2 regions of the Pseudoalteromonas sp. NZS71 genome follow, and region 2 is predicted to be linked to the other one. Evidence: predicted binding sites of a transcription regulator. Region 2 holds the regulator's gene; the other holds the start of a gene.

The links. The regulator MetJ, encoded in region 2, represses methionine synthesis genes. The targets are predictions, from matches to a motif close to TAGACGTCTAGACGTCTA.
Region 1: I6E85_RS01285 (methylenetetrahydrofolate reductase) is a predicted target of MetJ. The motif match lies at 4,257-4,274, and genes of this name have one in related genera.

The regions. Positions count from the first base shown of each region.
Region 1 is NZ_JADYWS010000002.1:37,388-46,089, reverse strand. Features, by position in the region: gene cysE (serine O-acetyltransferase) at 1-456, opposite strand, end outside; gene I6E85_RS21130 (hypothetical protein) at 979-1,104, shown strand; gene I6E85_RS01290 (pitrilysin family protein) at 1,185-4,067, opposite strand; gene I6E85_RS01285 (methylenetetrahydrofolate reductase) at 4,318-5,274, shown strand; gene I6E85_RS01280 (hypothetical protein) at 5,392-5,589, opposite strand; gene I6E85_RS01275 (sensor domain-containing diguanylate cyclase) at 5,606-6,586, opposite strand; gene I6E85_RS01270 (DEAD/DEAH box helicase) at 6,645-7,892, opposite strand; gene I6E85_RS01265 (DUF3581 domain-containing protein) at 8,080-8,702, opposite strand, start outside.
Region 2 is NZ_JADYWS010000003.1:198,652-207,353, forward strand. Features, by position in the region: gene metL (bifunctional aspartate kinase/homoserine dehydrogenase II) at 1-866, opposite strand, end outside; gene metB (cystathionine gamma-synthase) at 872-2,119, opposite strand; gene metJ (met regulon transcriptional regulator MetJ) at 2,409-2,729, shown strand; gene I6E85_RS03115 (malic enzyme-like NAD(P)-binding protein) at 2,812-4,053, opposite strand; gene rpmE (50S ribosomal protein L31) at 4,741-4,956, opposite strand; gene priA (primosomal protein N') at 5,187-7,373, shown strand; gene I6E85_RS03130 (SPOR domain-containing protein) at 7,394-7,921, shown strand; gene hslV (ATP-dependent protease subunit HslV) at 8,001-8,519, shown strand; gene hslU (HslU--HslV peptidase ATPase subunit) at 8,531-8,702, shown strand, end outside.

The DNA of each region.
Region 1 (8,702 bases), on a different contig from region 2:
AAACATAATGCCTTTACCTACTTTACATGCTGGGTGAATATCAACCCCAAACACTTCAGAGTTACGGCTTTGAATAAAGCGCGCTAACTCTTTGCGGTTTTGTTGCCACAAGCAATTAGCCAAACGGTGTGCCTGAATAGCATGAAAACCTTTTAGATTTAATATAACCGTAAGATAGGTTTCTGATGCAGGGTCGCGGTCTTTTACCGCTTTAATATCCTCAGCAACAAAAGATAGCATACGGTCACATTTTACAAATGCTTGGTCAAACAGCTCTCGGATAGTGAATGCCGATACCACCGCATCAGCCAACTTATTAGCAACAATAAAGCTCAATGCCGAACCTAAACAATCATGATTCAAAATGCATGAATAAACATGACTTGCTAATAATGGTTCACGTGTTACTACATCGTTAGCTTCGTCGCGAAGCTGTTGCCAAATTGCATGACGCATAATACTGCACTGCCTTAAGTTGATATAAAATAGCCTTTTCCCAAGTCTAACGGATTTAAAGCCTAAGGTGTTAATCCCTTAGTTATTTGTTCTGGTTATTAGATATAACTAGGGACGATTAACTCTTTGTTGCTCGGTTTTTACTTAGCCCACTAGGTTACAAACCTCGCGCCGCGATTAAATCGACCCTAGATTGAACAAATTTCAATCCACAGAGTTCAACACGCCCTAGCACCCAGAAATGATATTTCAAATACGTACCCATTTTTTAGATTAAGTTATACGACAGTAGCTAAAATTACCAATACATACTTAAAATATAGTAAATTAATAAAAATCAAAAGCTAGCAACATACGAAAGCTCACCTGTCATATGAAAAAATACGGACTGACGTACAGCTGACGGCGTAAAAAAACGCTAAATTAATTAGGATTTAAGCTAAGTTTGTTCATTATACCGAGCTAAGCTATATTTAGTTTTATTGATTTTTTACATAAACAAATAGAAATGAGGAATTCAAAATGAGTGATGACTCTGAATTAAAAAATAAAGAAAAGCGTGGAATAAATATATTACTTCTCATTAGTTTAATAATTATGATTATTGGTATTGCCATCAAAATATATGATGCGCGTTTCATTAATTAAAGGACCCTACTACAGAGTCATTAAAGATATAAAGTGCCCCATAAGTTAGGGCACTTTCCAACCATTAAAAACCACTTAAATTATTGAAATACTTTTTCAACTTTTACTACTTCAATATTTTTTGCAGGAATTGCTAATTTGTAATCAGCAATTACTTTATCCTCAGCAACTAGTTCCGCTGGTTTTTTTGTGTTGTAAACCATTGGTGAGGTTTGCTGCGATGCTAAACGTTTTTGCATATCAGCGCCGTCTGCGGTTATAAACACATAGTGAACATTGTCTGTTTGTAAGTTTTCTTTAATAACGCGATTTACATCAGCAAGCGTTAGCGTTTTAAGTTTGTTAGTTACGTAACTTACAAAGCTATCTATGTTGTAAAATTCGCTATCAAGTGCGTAACCTAATTGGCGGTTTTGACTTGCCACCATTTGCGGCACAAAGTTAATTAAAAAGTTACGCGTTGCTTCAAAGTCATCTTCGCTCATACCATTTTTAATTAGCTTATCTAGCTCAAACAAGGCGGTACGTGTTGCAAAGTGCGCATCGTTATTAGAGCGAAGTGGGCGTAACCACACTTGAAATATTTGCTCAGAGCGCCCTAGATTTGCATCAGGCTTGGTTTGAAACATACCACGTGGAAAGTATTCAATGTATCCGTAATCGCCATAGTTCATACCGCGAGTTTCACGAATGCGCTCATATAAAAAGCTGTTAGAACTACGGTGCTCACCAAAGTACGAACGCACAAGCCAAAGGGCTGTCCAGTCTTCGCTACTTCTTATTGTATCAATAGGAAAACCAAACGATACCGCTGTCGATTGCGCCGATTTTTCTACAATAGTTGCATGATGACCTTTAAGCGCTGGTGCATCAGGAATACTTAAACGGCTTTGCTCACCTTTTGGTAGCGTTGCAAAATCGCTCATCATTTTAGCTTTAAGCTTTGCAGGCACAGCCCCAATTAAGCCAACCGTGAGTTTAGATTGCGTAAGCTCGCTGTTATAAAACGCTTTAACATCATCTAGCGTCAACGCTTCTAAATCCGAAATATCACCGTAGTTGTAACTTTCATAAGGGTGATTTTTGTAAAGCGCACTGTATAGCACTTCTTTGCCTAGCTCTTCATCGTTAGATGCTTTTAAGCCTGACTTAATGCCGTCGATCATTTCTTTTTTAAGGCGCTTAAAATCGTCATCTCTAAAACCTGGGTTTAGTAATTGATCGCTCACAAGTGTATACCACTGCGCCGCATTATCTTTATGAATACGCCCTTGAAACGACAGCATTTCTTTATCTATTTGATAGCCAAAGCTACCCGCAAGCGGATAAAGTGCTTTTTGAATATCTTTATAGCTTGTCGCCTCTGAGCCACCTTGTGCAAGTATAGCCGCAGTGAGCGCAGCAACACCTTTTTTACCTTGTGGGTCGGCAGCCGCACCGGTATTGAATAAAAAGTTAACATCAATTAATGGCGAGCTATTGGTTTTATCAAGTACTTTAAATACAGGTGCCGCAGGTGCTTGTTCAAGCTTTGCAGTAAGCGCATTTAAATCAACCTCTTGCTCGAAACCTGGGGCTTTATCAAGTGCCGACATCGTTAATGTGGTACGTGCGTTATCAGTAAAGTATTTGTTAGCAACGGCTTTAATATCTGCGCTGGTGATGTTATCTGCCGATTTATACAGCTGGTTTATAACCTCAGGATCGCGCTCAAAATGCATGTAGCTGGCAAGAGTTGATGCAATCGCTTGCGATGAATCCAAGCCATTAATAAAGCTGTATTTAAGGTTCGATTTTAAATCACTCAACTTTTGCTCATCAACAAGCTCAGTGCGTGCTTTTGCATAAGTTCGGTTAATGGCATCGCGCGCAGTGGCTAAATCATCTGCGTTTTCTACTTTAACAAATACGTGTAATAAACCCGGATCTTTGGTCTCTGGGTTATAGGTAAACATTTGGCTGGCAATTTTTTTGTCGACCACTAGCTCTTGATATAAATCTGAATTATTTGAAAAATAAAGCTGTGAGATTAAATCAAGTGCCGCTCTGTCTTTTTTAGCAGGCTCCCACGCAGCGCCTTTGTACGATACAAGTAACCAATGCCCTGGTAGCGCTTCATCTTGCTGGTGCAAATATTTTGGTGCTTGTTGAACAGGCTCTGCTTTAATGTCAGCAACATAGTTACCCTTTTTCCAGCTACCCCAATGCTTTTTAACCATTGCCATTGTTGCTTGTGGATCTACATCGCCCACAATAACAAGTGACACATACTCAGGTTTATAAAATTTAGCAAAAAACTCTTTCCCGTACGCCATTTGATCTGGCATGGCTTCTATGTCTTTAAAAAAGCCCATAGTGGTGTGTTTATACGTGTGCTTATCAAACGCTTCTTCGCGTACAGCGCTTAATAATTTACGAATTGGGCTCGCGTTGTTTTTTAAGTACTCACCTTTTACCGTTTGTGCTTCTGTTCTAAATTGCTCTTCGGTGTAGGTTAAGTTTTGAAAAATATCAGCTTCAAGCTCAAGCACTTTATCAAGATGCTGTTTTGAAAAGTTTAAATGGTAGTTTGTAAAATCGTTTGTTGTATAAGCGCGGTTATCAACACCTGAATTTTTTAATATGTCTGAGTACACATCTTCAGGGTATTTTTGTGAGCCTTTAAACATCATGTGTTCAAAAAAGTGAGCAAAGCCTGTTTTGCCCTCTTCAACTTCGTTACGCGACCCAACCGATACCGGAATTTGCAGCGACACTACATCAGGGTAGTCGGTTTTAACAACCATGACACGTAAGCCGTTTTCTAGCTCTTCAATTAAATAATCTTGCGAGAAAACACGGTCATCAGCTTTATTTACTTGTTCTTGTTGTGCAGTTGTTTGCGTGCTTTGGTTTTGTTGCATGGCGCAACCTGTTAACGCCAGCGATACCGCTAAGCTGGTTGCTAATAATTTAAATTTCATTGTTGTCCCTTTTTAAATTGAGCAAATTTGTTGTCAGATTTAACTCTTTAATTATGCCCCAAAGCCAATAAATATAAGAGCCCCAAGGGAATTTATTATGTAAACAACTGTGTCAATTATAAATTATGGGAACAAGCACTATGAATAAACATCATGTTAATTGAAAAACTTTCATTAAATAAATCTATCTAGACGTCTAAATGGCTGCTATATTAAATCCATCAAAACAAACTTAGCTGGAATGAGGATTATGGCTTTATCACTAAAAGAGAAGATAGTGGACACCAACCAAGGTGTTTATCTTATTGGTACTACCCCGCCTAAAATTGGCACCGATAAAGCGCAATTAAAAACCATTGCAGAAAAGCTATTAGGTCGCTTACACGAAATTGAATACGACGGCGTGATAATTTATGACATTCAAGACGAAAGCAGCCGCACTAATCAAGACCGTCCATTTGCGTTTAAACAAACCGTTGATCCGCGTGAATACAGCCATTTACTTCGTAATTTATCTGCACAAGATGTGATTACTTATAAAAGTGTGGCGCAGCGTGGCGTAGGCGAATTTAAAGATTGGCTAAGTGAAACTAAAAACGACTACGATTTACAAAATGTAGTTTTAGTAGGTAGCCCATCATCGATAGGCGATATAAAGCTAAGCCTGCCAGATGCTTATAAAGCGATGGCTGAGCAATCAGATGATTTCTTTTTAGGTGGCGTTACGATTGCCGAGCGCCATTCAAGTAAACGAAATGAGCACGAACGATTAATAGAAAAAACAGCACAAGGTTGTCAGTTTTTTATATCGCAAGCTGTTTACGATGCACAAGCGACTATAGAGTTAATTACTAGCTACGCACGTACATGTAAAGCACAAGGGATTACACCTCAACGTATTATATTAACGTTTACCCCGTGCGGCGGCGAAAAAACCTTAGAGTTTATGCAATGGTTGGGTATCTCAGTGCCAGAGGCAACTAAATGGCGCATGCTTGATGCAGACAATACATTAAGCGAATCAGTCCGTATTTGCCGCGAAAACCTCGACTTAATACTTAAAAGCTGTGCGCATTTAGATGTACCGCTGGGCTTAAATATTGAAAGCTTAACAAACCGTAAAGAAGAAATTGACGCGTCAATTAATTTATACCGTTTATTAAAAGCCATTATGGAATTGAACCTTGCGGAAAAGCTAATAGCTTAAAAGCTAGGTTAGAGCTAATTAACACCCTTCTTGGCAAGCCTCATGGCTTGCTTTTTTATGTCCGTTCTTTGAAAAATTAATTAATAAATACAAGTAAAGATTTGCAGCTTAAGCTATTTATTGAAGGTGTTTTTGGTTATTACTCTCAAGCCTTTTTAAGGCAAACCCCATAGAGGAGCACATAACACCAAAAATTATTCCCTCATTAGATATAAATCTAATGCTAGGGAACGTTTCAAATAAGCTTATTATTGCTAAGGAAAAAATAAAACCTATCGCAGAAAAAACCAGCCAAGTTTGTGTGGCATGAGTCATGACGAACCTCCTTTTATTATTGTGCCTTTTTAGCGAGCTTATACGCTTGTTTATTTTTATACATTGCGTGGTCTGCATCATTTAATAGCGCTTCAAAGGGCTGCTTTTGCTTATTAGTAAAACTATAACCAATACTAAGCGATAAATCGCAAACGTCTTCTTTGAGTAAGGCTTTTGAATACTCAGTCGAAATTTTATCCATGATGTAGTTAATCTTGCTTTTATCGCTTACTTGCATTATTGCAACAAACTCATCGCCACCTAAGCGCCCTACTATATCAGCATCTCTTAAATGCGTTTTTAGCGTATCTGCCAATATAATTAAGGCTTTGTCGCCCACTTCATGTCCGCAGGTGTCGTTTAATTTTTTAAAGTCGTTTATATCGATAAACAAACAACACACGTCAAAGCCTAAACGCAGTGCTAAGTTAAGCTTTTGCTGAGCTAGTAAGTTAAGTGCTCGGCGATTATAAATATTCGTTAATGAGTCTAACATGGCTATTTCACGCATTTGCTCATAGCTATAAACAAGCGCTAAGTCGTCTTCAATCAAATCGCGTAGCTGTTCTATGAGTTCAAAGTATTCATCGGTATAGCTTGTTATTTTAGTGTCTTTTAAACATAACGTGCCAAACACTTCGCCTTCAGGCCAATGAATGGGTAAACCTAGGTAGGATTCAACACCGTCTTCAACTACTTCTGGTAGGGTGTTCCATGCATCATTATTACTTGCATCATTAACATATAATGTATTGTTAGTTTCAGCTACGTGGCGACAAAACAGAGGAGTTTGAGGAGGGAGTATAGGGTTGGTCTCAAAGTTAGAGCCACCTTCGTTACTTCTAATAACAACGCGATAGCCTTTGCTTGTTGCCTGAACTATATAACCAGACGGGGCTGAAAAAAGCCCCGTTATAAGGTCGATTGTTTTTTGCCATTTATGCAAAGATATTTGGCCATCAATACCAGAAAATGCCCATTGATCAATTTCAAACATTGCTTTACCTCGGCTATTTAATAGCTCCAGTATAGGCAAAAAAGCAAAGGAAAAGCTATTATTTACGGCGTCTACTTGGCTCTCTTTTACCGGTAATACGCTTTTTATCGCGATCTTTTCGCGACTTATTAGTATTTTTACGATTATCTTTTGGCTTTTTATTTGGATCGGGCTCGTAGCCTGCTAACCATTGTGGCGTTAAACGCGTATCGAGTAGTACTTCTATTTCTTCTAGTAACCATTGCTCATCAATACTAACCAACGACATAGCAAGCCCTTGCTCACCTGCACGACCTGTACGACCAATACGGTGTACGTAATCCTCTGCAATGTATGGTAGCTCAAAGTTAATTACGTATCTAAGTGTTGAAATATCTAAACCACGCGCGGCTACATCCGTTGCAACAAGTACTCGTGTAATACCATCTTTAAAGTTTTGTAGTGCGCGGTCGCGCGCGCCTTGTGATTTGTCGCCATGGATTGACTCGGTTTTTAAACCGTCTTTACACATTTCTTTAGCGAGCTGATCAGCCATTTGTTTTGTGCGGGTAAAAATAAGCACTTGGCGCCAGTTTTTCATGCCAATCATGTGCGATACAAGCTCGCGCTTACGATCCTCATCTACAGCGTAAATAACTTGCTCTACTTCAACGGCTGCTGAGTTACGTTTATCAACTTCAATTAGCTCTGGGTTTTTTAATAACTTTTTACTGAGCTCAAACACGCTGTCATCAAACGTAGCTGAAAATAGTAAGGTTTGGCGATCGCCTGGGATATGGCGCAATATACGTCTAATTTCATCAATAAAACCCATATCAAGCATGCGGTCAGCTTCGTCAAACACTAAGGAGTCTACGCTTGAAAGCACCACACTGCCTTTAACTATATGATCAAGTAAACGCCCAGGTGTTGCCACTATAACTTGGGCTGTTTTAAGTGCTTTTATTTGTGGACCAATACTTACGCCGCCATACGCTAAAGCACCATTAATGTTAGTGCCTTGTGCGTACTTTTCAAAGCTTGCAAATACTTGCTGAGCAAGCTCACGGGTTGGCGTTAAAATTACAACACGAGCAACGCCTGGTTCATCTTTTTTAGGTGTATTTAAAAGCTTATGTAACAGCGGTAAAACAAAAGCAGCTGTTTTACCTGTACCTGTTTGTGCACTGCCCATTACATCACTTCCGGCTAAAATAGGCGGAATGGTTTTAATCTGAATTGCGGTAGGTTGAGTGTAATTATTTTGCTCAATCGCAGTTAATAATAACGGGTCGAGATTAAGTGATGAGAACGTAGTGGCAGACATAGGCTTAGCTTTAAAATAACAAAGAGCGCTATTGTACGCATATTACTGTACTGCGTAAATTAACCAGTTCAGAAAAGTATTTAATCGTAGTTACTCACTTTCGCTTTAGCGCTAAAACAATAAAAAACCAATAAAAAAGGCGCTAAATAACAGTTGTATTTAGCGCCTTTTATAATTTTCTGTAGCTTTAAGCTGGCTTTAGTGTCGCTTTACGTTCGTTGTAAAACGCGATTAAATCATCAACTGTTGCTTGGCAGTATTCGCGAATACCCGAAACCACCATGTGCTTTTCACCACTACCCACTTTAACGCCGTTTTCTAACAGGTTAAAACGTAGTGTGATTTTTCCGCGCTTACCGGCATACTCAAAACTAGGCTCTGCAAACTCAAGTTCTGGTTCTGTAATATTAAGATTATCAAGATTGATAAGCATTGATTCGTAAATCACCATCGGACGAGCAGGGTTTATCATTACCTCTTGCTTGCCCATTAATGGAATAATTACATGCGGAAAAGTAGTACCAGAAAACTCAACATAATTTTTTATAAGACTATTAGTTAATGCTGGGCATTGGCTGGTTTTACCGCTGCGCTTTACCTTTAAAATTACTTTTTCGCCATTGGTAACATCAAACTCATCAGCTCCCTCAGGAAAATTAAGTTTGGTGTTTTCATCAACCATACCAGCAAAAGTAAATTCCATTTGTTCACTAATACCGTAGCGGTCTAGTACCAATGAAAAAAGTAAGTCCCCTGGCGCGCAAAACTTTTTGGCATCTTTGTCGTGAAGTGGATTGTAATCGTCAGCAA
Region 2 (8,702 bases):
GCTGAACCTTCTTTTACTATATCTGTTGGACTTGCTTGTACGTCAAAACTACTGCGAACAGCTAGCTTAATATCTGTGTTTTTAAGAGGCGATAGTGTTTTTGCATGTAATACAGGGTTACCCAAACGAGCTAATAAATTAGCCTGCCCACGGCAAATTTTGCCGTATTTAATCGCTTTTTGTACCTTGCGAGGATCAGTGCTATACACCCCCTGTGTATCAGTCCAAATACATACTTGCTTAGCATTGCAATAATTTGCAAGTAGTGTTGCACTGTAGTCACTGCCATTTCGGCCAAGTGTTACAGTCTCGCCTTTGATATCTGCGGCAATAAACCCAGTAACAACATTTATTTTATTAGGCAAAATTAACTGCCCACATTGCTGCGCATTTTGCGCATGCATTAATTCGCCATCATTTAAGGTAAAAAGAGTACGTGCATCTTGAGCGCATGCCTCAATATTTAGCTGCTGTAAATAAGTAGCGAGTAAACGTGCTGACCACAGTTCGCCATGTGCAAGTAATGCAGCCTCTTTTAGCTGCTCAGCTTGAGCAAGTTCTGCAATATAGCTAAGTTCGATACTTAGTGTTTTAAGTGCACTTCGTTTGAAATCGGCTTCTAATAGCTGCTTTATTAAATCACTTTGATGGTTATTTAACTGCAGTAAAATATCAGCTACTGCTTGAGTATCTTGTTTTTGATAGCTTTGCCAAAGTAATACTAGCGTATCGGTTGTCTTACCCGCAGCCGATACCACCACACAATCACCCGGTTGAGTATGTGTAATTATTATTTTTGCTACGCTTTGGTATCGCTCACTTGAGCTTAAACTTGAACCACCAAATTTATGTACACAATTGACCATATTAATCACCAAAGCGCCGGACGGGCTGCACTTAATTTAACGTTCCCACCAGAAGTGCCTGCACCTTTGCCTACACGGCCAACATTTTTATTTTGCCCTGGTTTTACAAGTTCAAACACTCGCTCAAAATCAGCGACTAAATCGTGTATATCTTCAATACCTACCGAAATACGAATAAGCGTATCGCCCACACCCGCTTCTAAACGTGCTGTTGCCTCCATACCTGCGTGCGTCATAGTTGCAGGGTGACAAATTAAGCTCTCTACGCCACCTAGTGACTCAGCTAAACTAAACGTTTTAAGACTAGTTAAAAATGCCGCAGCGTCATTTATATCGCCTTTAATATCAAAACTAACCATGCCACCAAAACCAAGTTGCTGTGCTTTAGCCAGTTCATGTTGAGGATGTGACTCAAGACCTGGGTAGTAAACTTGGCTTACATATTCAGAGCTTTCAAGATACTTAGCTATTGCCAGTGCATTTTCTTGATGCTGCCTTAGGCGCACATTTAAAGTACGTAAACCACGAAGCGTTAAATAGCTATCAAAAGGCGCACCCGTAATTCCAATGTTATTAGCCCACCAAGCAAGCTCATCGCCTAACTCTTGTGTTGCGGCAATAACAGCGCCGCCTACTACATCTGAGTGTCCGTTAATGTATTTAGTGGTTGAATGCACCACAATATCTACACCAAACTTAATAGGGTTTTGTAAAGCAGGCGACAAAAACGTGTTATCTGCAGCCACCAATGCACCGCATTGCTTTGCAACATCGGTAACCGCTTTAATATCTGTTAAACGAAGTACTGGGTTACTTGGGGTTTCTATCCAAATAAGCTTAGGTTTAATTACTAAAATTTGTTGAAGGCTTTCTTCTTTTGTTAAATCTAATATTTCGAGCTTTAGTAGTCCGCGTTTTTGTAAAGATGTAAATAAACGATAGCTGCCACCATAACAATCATGTGGAATTACTAACGTATCGTCACTATTAAGTAGCTGAGTAGCTAAATGCACGGCAGCCATGCCTGTAGCTGTAATTATGCCACGAGCGCCACCTTCAAGCTTAGCAAGCGTCTCAGCTAAAATATCACGATTAGGATTACCGCTACGACCATAATCATACTCACGCTTAGTATCAAAGTCGGCAAACGAATAAGTAGTCGATAAATAAATTGGCGGTACCACCGCACCATGATGTTTATCAGCATCAACGCCGTTACGTACAGCAATGGTCGCTTTGTTTTTTTCGCTCATATTCGTCACCTGATTAATTTGGATGTTTAGACGTCTAAAAGAGTAAGTTATCCGTTTTGATAAGTCAAAGTATTTTAAAGCTCTAGATGGCTAAAAGTAGAAGAGGCCTCTGCGAATAACACATTTTAGCTCACAAAAGTGTGCTTATCTTTACACCTACAATAGGCTTATTAAGATAGATCTGTATCTATTATTTGACTATCTTTTTTAAATCGATAGAATTTCACGCATATTTACACGCTTTTTATACCGTGTGAGAAATTAATAATCTGAGGCAACGATACATCTTATGGCTAAATGGAATGGTGAGTATATTCACCCATACGCAGAACACGGTAAAAAATCAGAGCAAGTTAAAAAGATCACCGTTTCGATCCCGCTAAATGTATTAAAGGTATTAACTGACGAACGTACACGTCGTCAAATCAATAACCTTCGCCATGCTACAAATAGTGAATTGCTATGTGAGGCATTTTTGCATGCTTTTACTGGCCAACCTTTACCAAATGACGATGACTTACGTAAAGATAACGCCGAAAAAGTGCCAGAAGAAGTTAAAAAAATAATGCAAGAAATGGGTCTAGAAGTACCCGTTTTAAACGAAGAATAAATATTACAAAGACAAAAAAACCTCAGTAATTACTGAGGTTTTTTTATGTCTAAATTTTATTGCATAGCTCTACTGTATAGATTTACTGCATATAGTTTTCAGGTAGCTCAATTTGTGCAACACCTGACTCAATAGCAGCAAGTGCAACAGCTCTTGCTATACGCGGCAGTAAACGTGGATCCATTGGTTTTGGAATAATATACTGCGCACCAAATTCTAGTTTATCTACTCCAGCGGCTTTTAAAACTTCTGCAGGTACTGGCTCTTTGGCAATACTTCGAATAGCATCTACTGCAGCAATTTTCATTTCATCGTTAATAGCACTTGCACGTACATCAAGCGCACCACGGAAAATAAACGGGAAACATAAAACATTATTAACTTGGTTAGGGTAATCAGAGCGCCCTGTTGCCATGATTAAATCGTTGCGTGCGCCGTGCGCAAGTGCAGGATCAATCTCAGGATCTGGATTTGAACATGCAAACACAACTGGTTTTGCAGCCATTAGCTTTAAATCTTCAGCCGCTAATAAGTTAGGGCCAGAAACACCCACAAACACATCAGCATCTGCAATTACATCTTGCAATGTACGCTTATCGGTATTGTTAGCAAAAAGCTGTTTGTATTCATTTAAGTCATCGCGGCGGGTATGAATAACACCTTTGCGGTCAAGCATATAAATGTGTTCACGCAGTGCACCACACTTAATTAACAGCTCCATACACGCAACAGCGGCAGCGCCTGCACCTAAACATACAATAATTGCATCTTCAATTGACTTACCTTGTACTTCTAGCGCATTTAACATACCAGCAGCCGTAACAATGGCAGTACCGTGTTGATCATCATGAAAAACAGGAATACTACAACGCTCTATTAATGCTTTTTCTATTTCAAAACACTCTGGTGCTTTAATATCTTCAAGGTTAATACCACCGAATGTGTCGGCAATGTTGGCAACCGTATTAATAAAGTCTTCTGTTGTTTTGTGCTTAACTTCAATATCGATAGAATCAAGCCCTGCAAAACGTTTAAACAATAGCGCTTTACCTTCCATTACAGGCTTAGACGCTAAAGGACCTAAATTACCAAGGCCTAGAATTGCAGTACCATTAGTAATAACCGCAACCATGTTACCTTTACCAGTATATTTATAAGCATTTGCAGGATCTGCAGCTATTTCACGTACAGGTTCGGCAACACCTGGGCTATACGCAAGTGCAAGATCATGAGCCGTTTCAGCTGGTTTTGTAAGCTCAATGCTAATTTTACCTGGTACGGGATGTGAGTGGTAATGTAGTGCTTGTTCACGAAAGTCAGACATAACGCGATGGTATCCTGCAATTTAAGTTAAAGTGAGAGATGGAGTCTTGGGTACGATACCCTTATTATTTTTAAATTCCAAGCAATATCAGGTCTATCCTGTTATATGCTATATCCTTTAATTTTAAGAGGTTTTTCAGTAACTTTGCAGGATTATATCAACATTTAATAAATAAAAATTCACCTAAAAAGTAAGTTTTAAGGTGCTTTTATGCCTATCAAAATCTTATAAAATGTATACTTAAAGTATCAGCATAAACTTAGAATAACAGCCTACTACCCTACTTTAAAAACAGATAAGCCCACGTTAGCTACTTTTATCAACCTAGTTAAAAATTGTACTATTTAAAATATAGAGAATATCTATCGATTTGTCTGTAAAGGATTATGCATACTCAGAATAAGAATAGGAAATAGTTATGCAAAAGGAGGGGATAGTTAAAATCAACGAAATAATACCAATCTGCTTATATATGGGGTCTATTTAACGTTAAGAAAATTACGCTAGAACTAGGCAAAAATTTTTGTATCTAGTTGTTCTAAATAAAAAAATTTTAACGACGTTATAGTGCAATTTAATTCGTTAAATTGCTCAAAGATTTATGTAGGTTGGCTTAAGATAATAAATAACAAATTTTAGGCACAAAAAAAGCACCCTAAGGTGCTTTTTTTAACTAAACAGCAATAATTACTTCTTGCTGGCAAGTGCACCGAAGCGCTTGTTGAAGCGATCAACACGTCCGCCAGTGTCTAAAACTTTTTGCTTACCAGTGTAAAACGGGTGACACGCAGAACATACGTCTAAGTGAATGTCTTTACAAAGAGTTGAGCTAGTTTCGAATTTATTTCCACATGAACATGTTGCAGAAATTACTTCGTACTTAGGGTGAATACCTTCTTTCATAGGAACCTCTAGTTAAGGCCGCATCGCTCTCCAAACCCGGAGTTTGGCACCATACGTCGTTAAAACAAATTTGTTGGTGGCGGATTTTATCCAACAACCTCCCCCCACACAAGTATTTATTTATATTTTTGCCAAAAAAGTGAACAATCTCTTTCTCAAGCACTATTGCTAGTAGGTTTTTAGCGTTATTTTTAGTACATTACAGCATTAATTTTACGGGTTGAGTTGTTATGAGTTTTGTTGAAGTTGCTATTAAAGTCCCGCTTCCACGCACCTTTGATTATAAAATAGAAGAACAGCTCAGTGGCTTATCAATTCCCTTACTACCTGGCATGCGAGTTTTGGTACCTTTTGGTAATCAAAAAAAAGTAGCGGTTGTTTTGGGTATTAAAAGCAGTACCGACGTCCCTTTAAATAAAATTAAAAATATTATAGAGGTAATAGACGACGCCCCTATTTTAAGTGCCCAGCATTTAGAACTCCTTAGCTTTACTGCCCGCTATTATTGCTATCCATTAGGCGAAACTATTCATATAGCGCTACCTGGTGCACTTCGCCAAGGTGAATCGCCTGATAAAACCAGTATTAATATGGTTGCCCTGACAGAAAAAGGTGCAAAAGTACCGTCATTAAAAGCTAAAACACAGCTCAACCTATTAAAGCAGTTATCGCAATCAGGTAAGTCATCATTAACTGAGTTAAAAGCACTGGGCTTTAGTAAAAAAACAATAGATAGCTTAATAGATAAAGAACTCATAACACAAACTATTGAGCACGATAACCAATGGCAAAGTGTTGCTCCAACCGTCGGTAGTAAACCAGTACTTAATAAAGAACAAGCGGTTGCTTGCACAGCTATAAATCAAAGTACTGGCTTTAGCAGCTTCTTATTAGAAGGCGTAACGGGCAGCGGTAAAACCGAAGTGTATTTACAGTGCCTAGAAGAAGTACTCAAACGTGGCGAGCAAGCCCTCGTACTCGTGCCCGAAATCGGCCTAACACCACAAACCGTAAACCGTTTTCGCCGCCGCTTTCCTGATACACCCATTATGCTTTGGCACTCAGCACTTACCGACAACGAACGTTTACAAACATGGCGTTTTTGCGAAAAAGGCAGTTGCGCGATAGTTATTGGCACGCGTTCGAGTATTTTTCTGCCATTTTTAAAACTCGGTATGATTGTTGTTGATGAAGAACACGATTCATCATTTAAACAACAAGATACCCTTCGTTACCATGCTCGTGATTTAGCCGCTTACAGAGCTTTTCAGCATAAAATTCCGCTTATATTAGGCAGCGCCACACCCGCGCTTGAAACACTTCACAAAGCAATTAATAACAAATACCAGCTATTAAGTTTAACCGAGCGCGCGCAAACAGCGACTGACAATCAGTTTAAGTTACTCGATATGAAAGGTCAGCCCGACCAAGCAGGTATTGCACATGCAAGTCTTGCTACTATGCGTCAGCACTTAAATCGCGGTAAACAGGTTATGGTATTTTTAAATCGCCGAGGTTTCTCACCCACCCTTATTTGCCATGAGTGCGGTTGGTTGAGCGAGTGTAAACGATGCAGTACCAGCGCTACATTTCATAAAGCGATTGGGCAAATGATCTGTCATCACTGTGGCGACCAGTACCCTGTCCCTCACCAATGCCCTGACTGTGGAAGTACGCAAATATTTCCTAACGGTAAAGGCACAGAGCAAATTGAAGAGTTTTTATCGACCGAATTCCCTGATACACCTGTTACTCGTATAGACCGCGATTCAACTCGCCGTAAAGGTAGCCTTGAAAAAGCACTTGATGAAATAAACCTAGGCGGCGCACGCATTTTAGTGGGCACACAAATGCTTGCCAAAGGCCATCACTTTGCAGATGTAAGCCTTGTTATAATTTTAGATGTAGATAGCGGCTTATACTCATGCGACTTTAGAGCGACAGAGCATTTAGCGCAATTAGTCACCCAAGTAGCGGGGCGTGCTGGACGTTCAGGTGAGCCTGGTCAAGTGTTATTACAAACACACTTTCCAGAACACCCTCTTTTGCAAGACTTAGTTAATAATGGTTACCAAGACTTTGCCCGCTTTGCTCTTAGTGAGCGCGATGATGCTGACTTACCGCCCATTACAAATATGGCCATTGTGCGTGCACAAGGACATAGTATTAAACTAGTCGTCGATTTTTTGACGGATTTGGTTCCTGTGAATGGGGTATCTGGTATACAATTGCTCGGTCCGATCCCTGCCCCACTTGAAAGAGTCGCAGGTATGTATCGTTTTCAATTGCATATTCAAGCGCAAGATCGTCGCATATTACATCAGTACCTTGCGCAAATGGTTGATTATTTAAGTACCAGTAAACTTGCACAAAAAGTACGCTGGAGCTTAGACGTAGACCCTATAGACATGATTTAGGTTAAGGCCAAAATAACACCATGGCACAGCACGATTATATTAATAAAAAGCCTGCAGGCAGAAACAGTAAAAAAAACGCACCCGCTAAAAAACCATTTCCTATTCTTTTAGCCGTTATAGCCATCTTACTTGTAGGTGGTTTTGCCTACACACTATGGTTTATAAAAAGTAATGCCGATCCAAAGCTTGTCGAAAAACAAGCTAACCCAACTGCACCCGCAAAAGTAGAAGTTGTTATTCCACGTACACCGGAATTTATTAAAGAAATTAGAAACCACGAGATTCAAGTTGAAGTAAAAGAACTTGAGCAAAAAGGTCCTTATGTTATGCAATGCGGTTCGTTCAGAACTCATGCACAAGCTGAATCATTAAAAGCTAAAATCGCATTTGCAGGGCTCATTTCTGAGATCAAACAGGCTGAAGGCAGCAATGGCACTTGGTATAAAGTACGTTTAGGCCCTTATAAAACCAAACGCCAAGCCGAAAGCGATAAAAACAAACTTAAACGTGTAAAAATAGTCGGCTGCGGAATTTGGGGCTGGACTTGAAAATAAACCATTCACCCATATAACCTCATCATAATCGTTTTTTACGAGTTGCCTCTGCAGCTCGATGATGAGGAATAACATGACTACTATCGTAAGTGTTCGCCGCGGCGACAAAGTTGTAATTGGCGGCGATGGCCAAGTTTCACTTGGTAACACCGTAATGAAGGGCAACGCCCGCAAAGTTCGACGTCTTTATAATGGCAAAGTAATCGCTGGTTTTGCCGGCGGTACTGCTGATGCCTTCACTCTTTTCGAACGTTTTGAAAGCAAATTAGAAATGCACCAAGGTAACCTAACTAAAGCCGCAGTAGAAATGGCTAAAGATTGGCGAAGTGACCGTGCACTTCGAAAACTCGAAGCGCTGCTCGCTGTAGCAGACGAAACAGCCTCTTTAATTATTACCGGTAATGGCGATGTAGTTCAGCCAGAAAACGATTTAATTGCAATTGGTAGTGGTGGTAACTTTGCGCAATCAGCTGCAACCGCCCTTTTAGAAAATACAGATTTAAGCGCTCGTGAAATAGTAGAGAAAAGCTTAACTATTGCAGGCAACATCTGCGTATTTACTAATAACTTCCAAACAATCGAAGAATTATAATAGGAACTATTATGTCTGATATGACCCCAAGAGAAATTGTTCACGAGCTAGATCAGCACATTATAGGTCAGGCTAAAGCTAAAAAAGCAGTCGCTATTGCGCTTCGTAATCGCTGGCGCCGCATGCAATTAAATGAAGATTTACGCAGTGAAGTAACCCCAAAAAATATATTAATGATTGGTC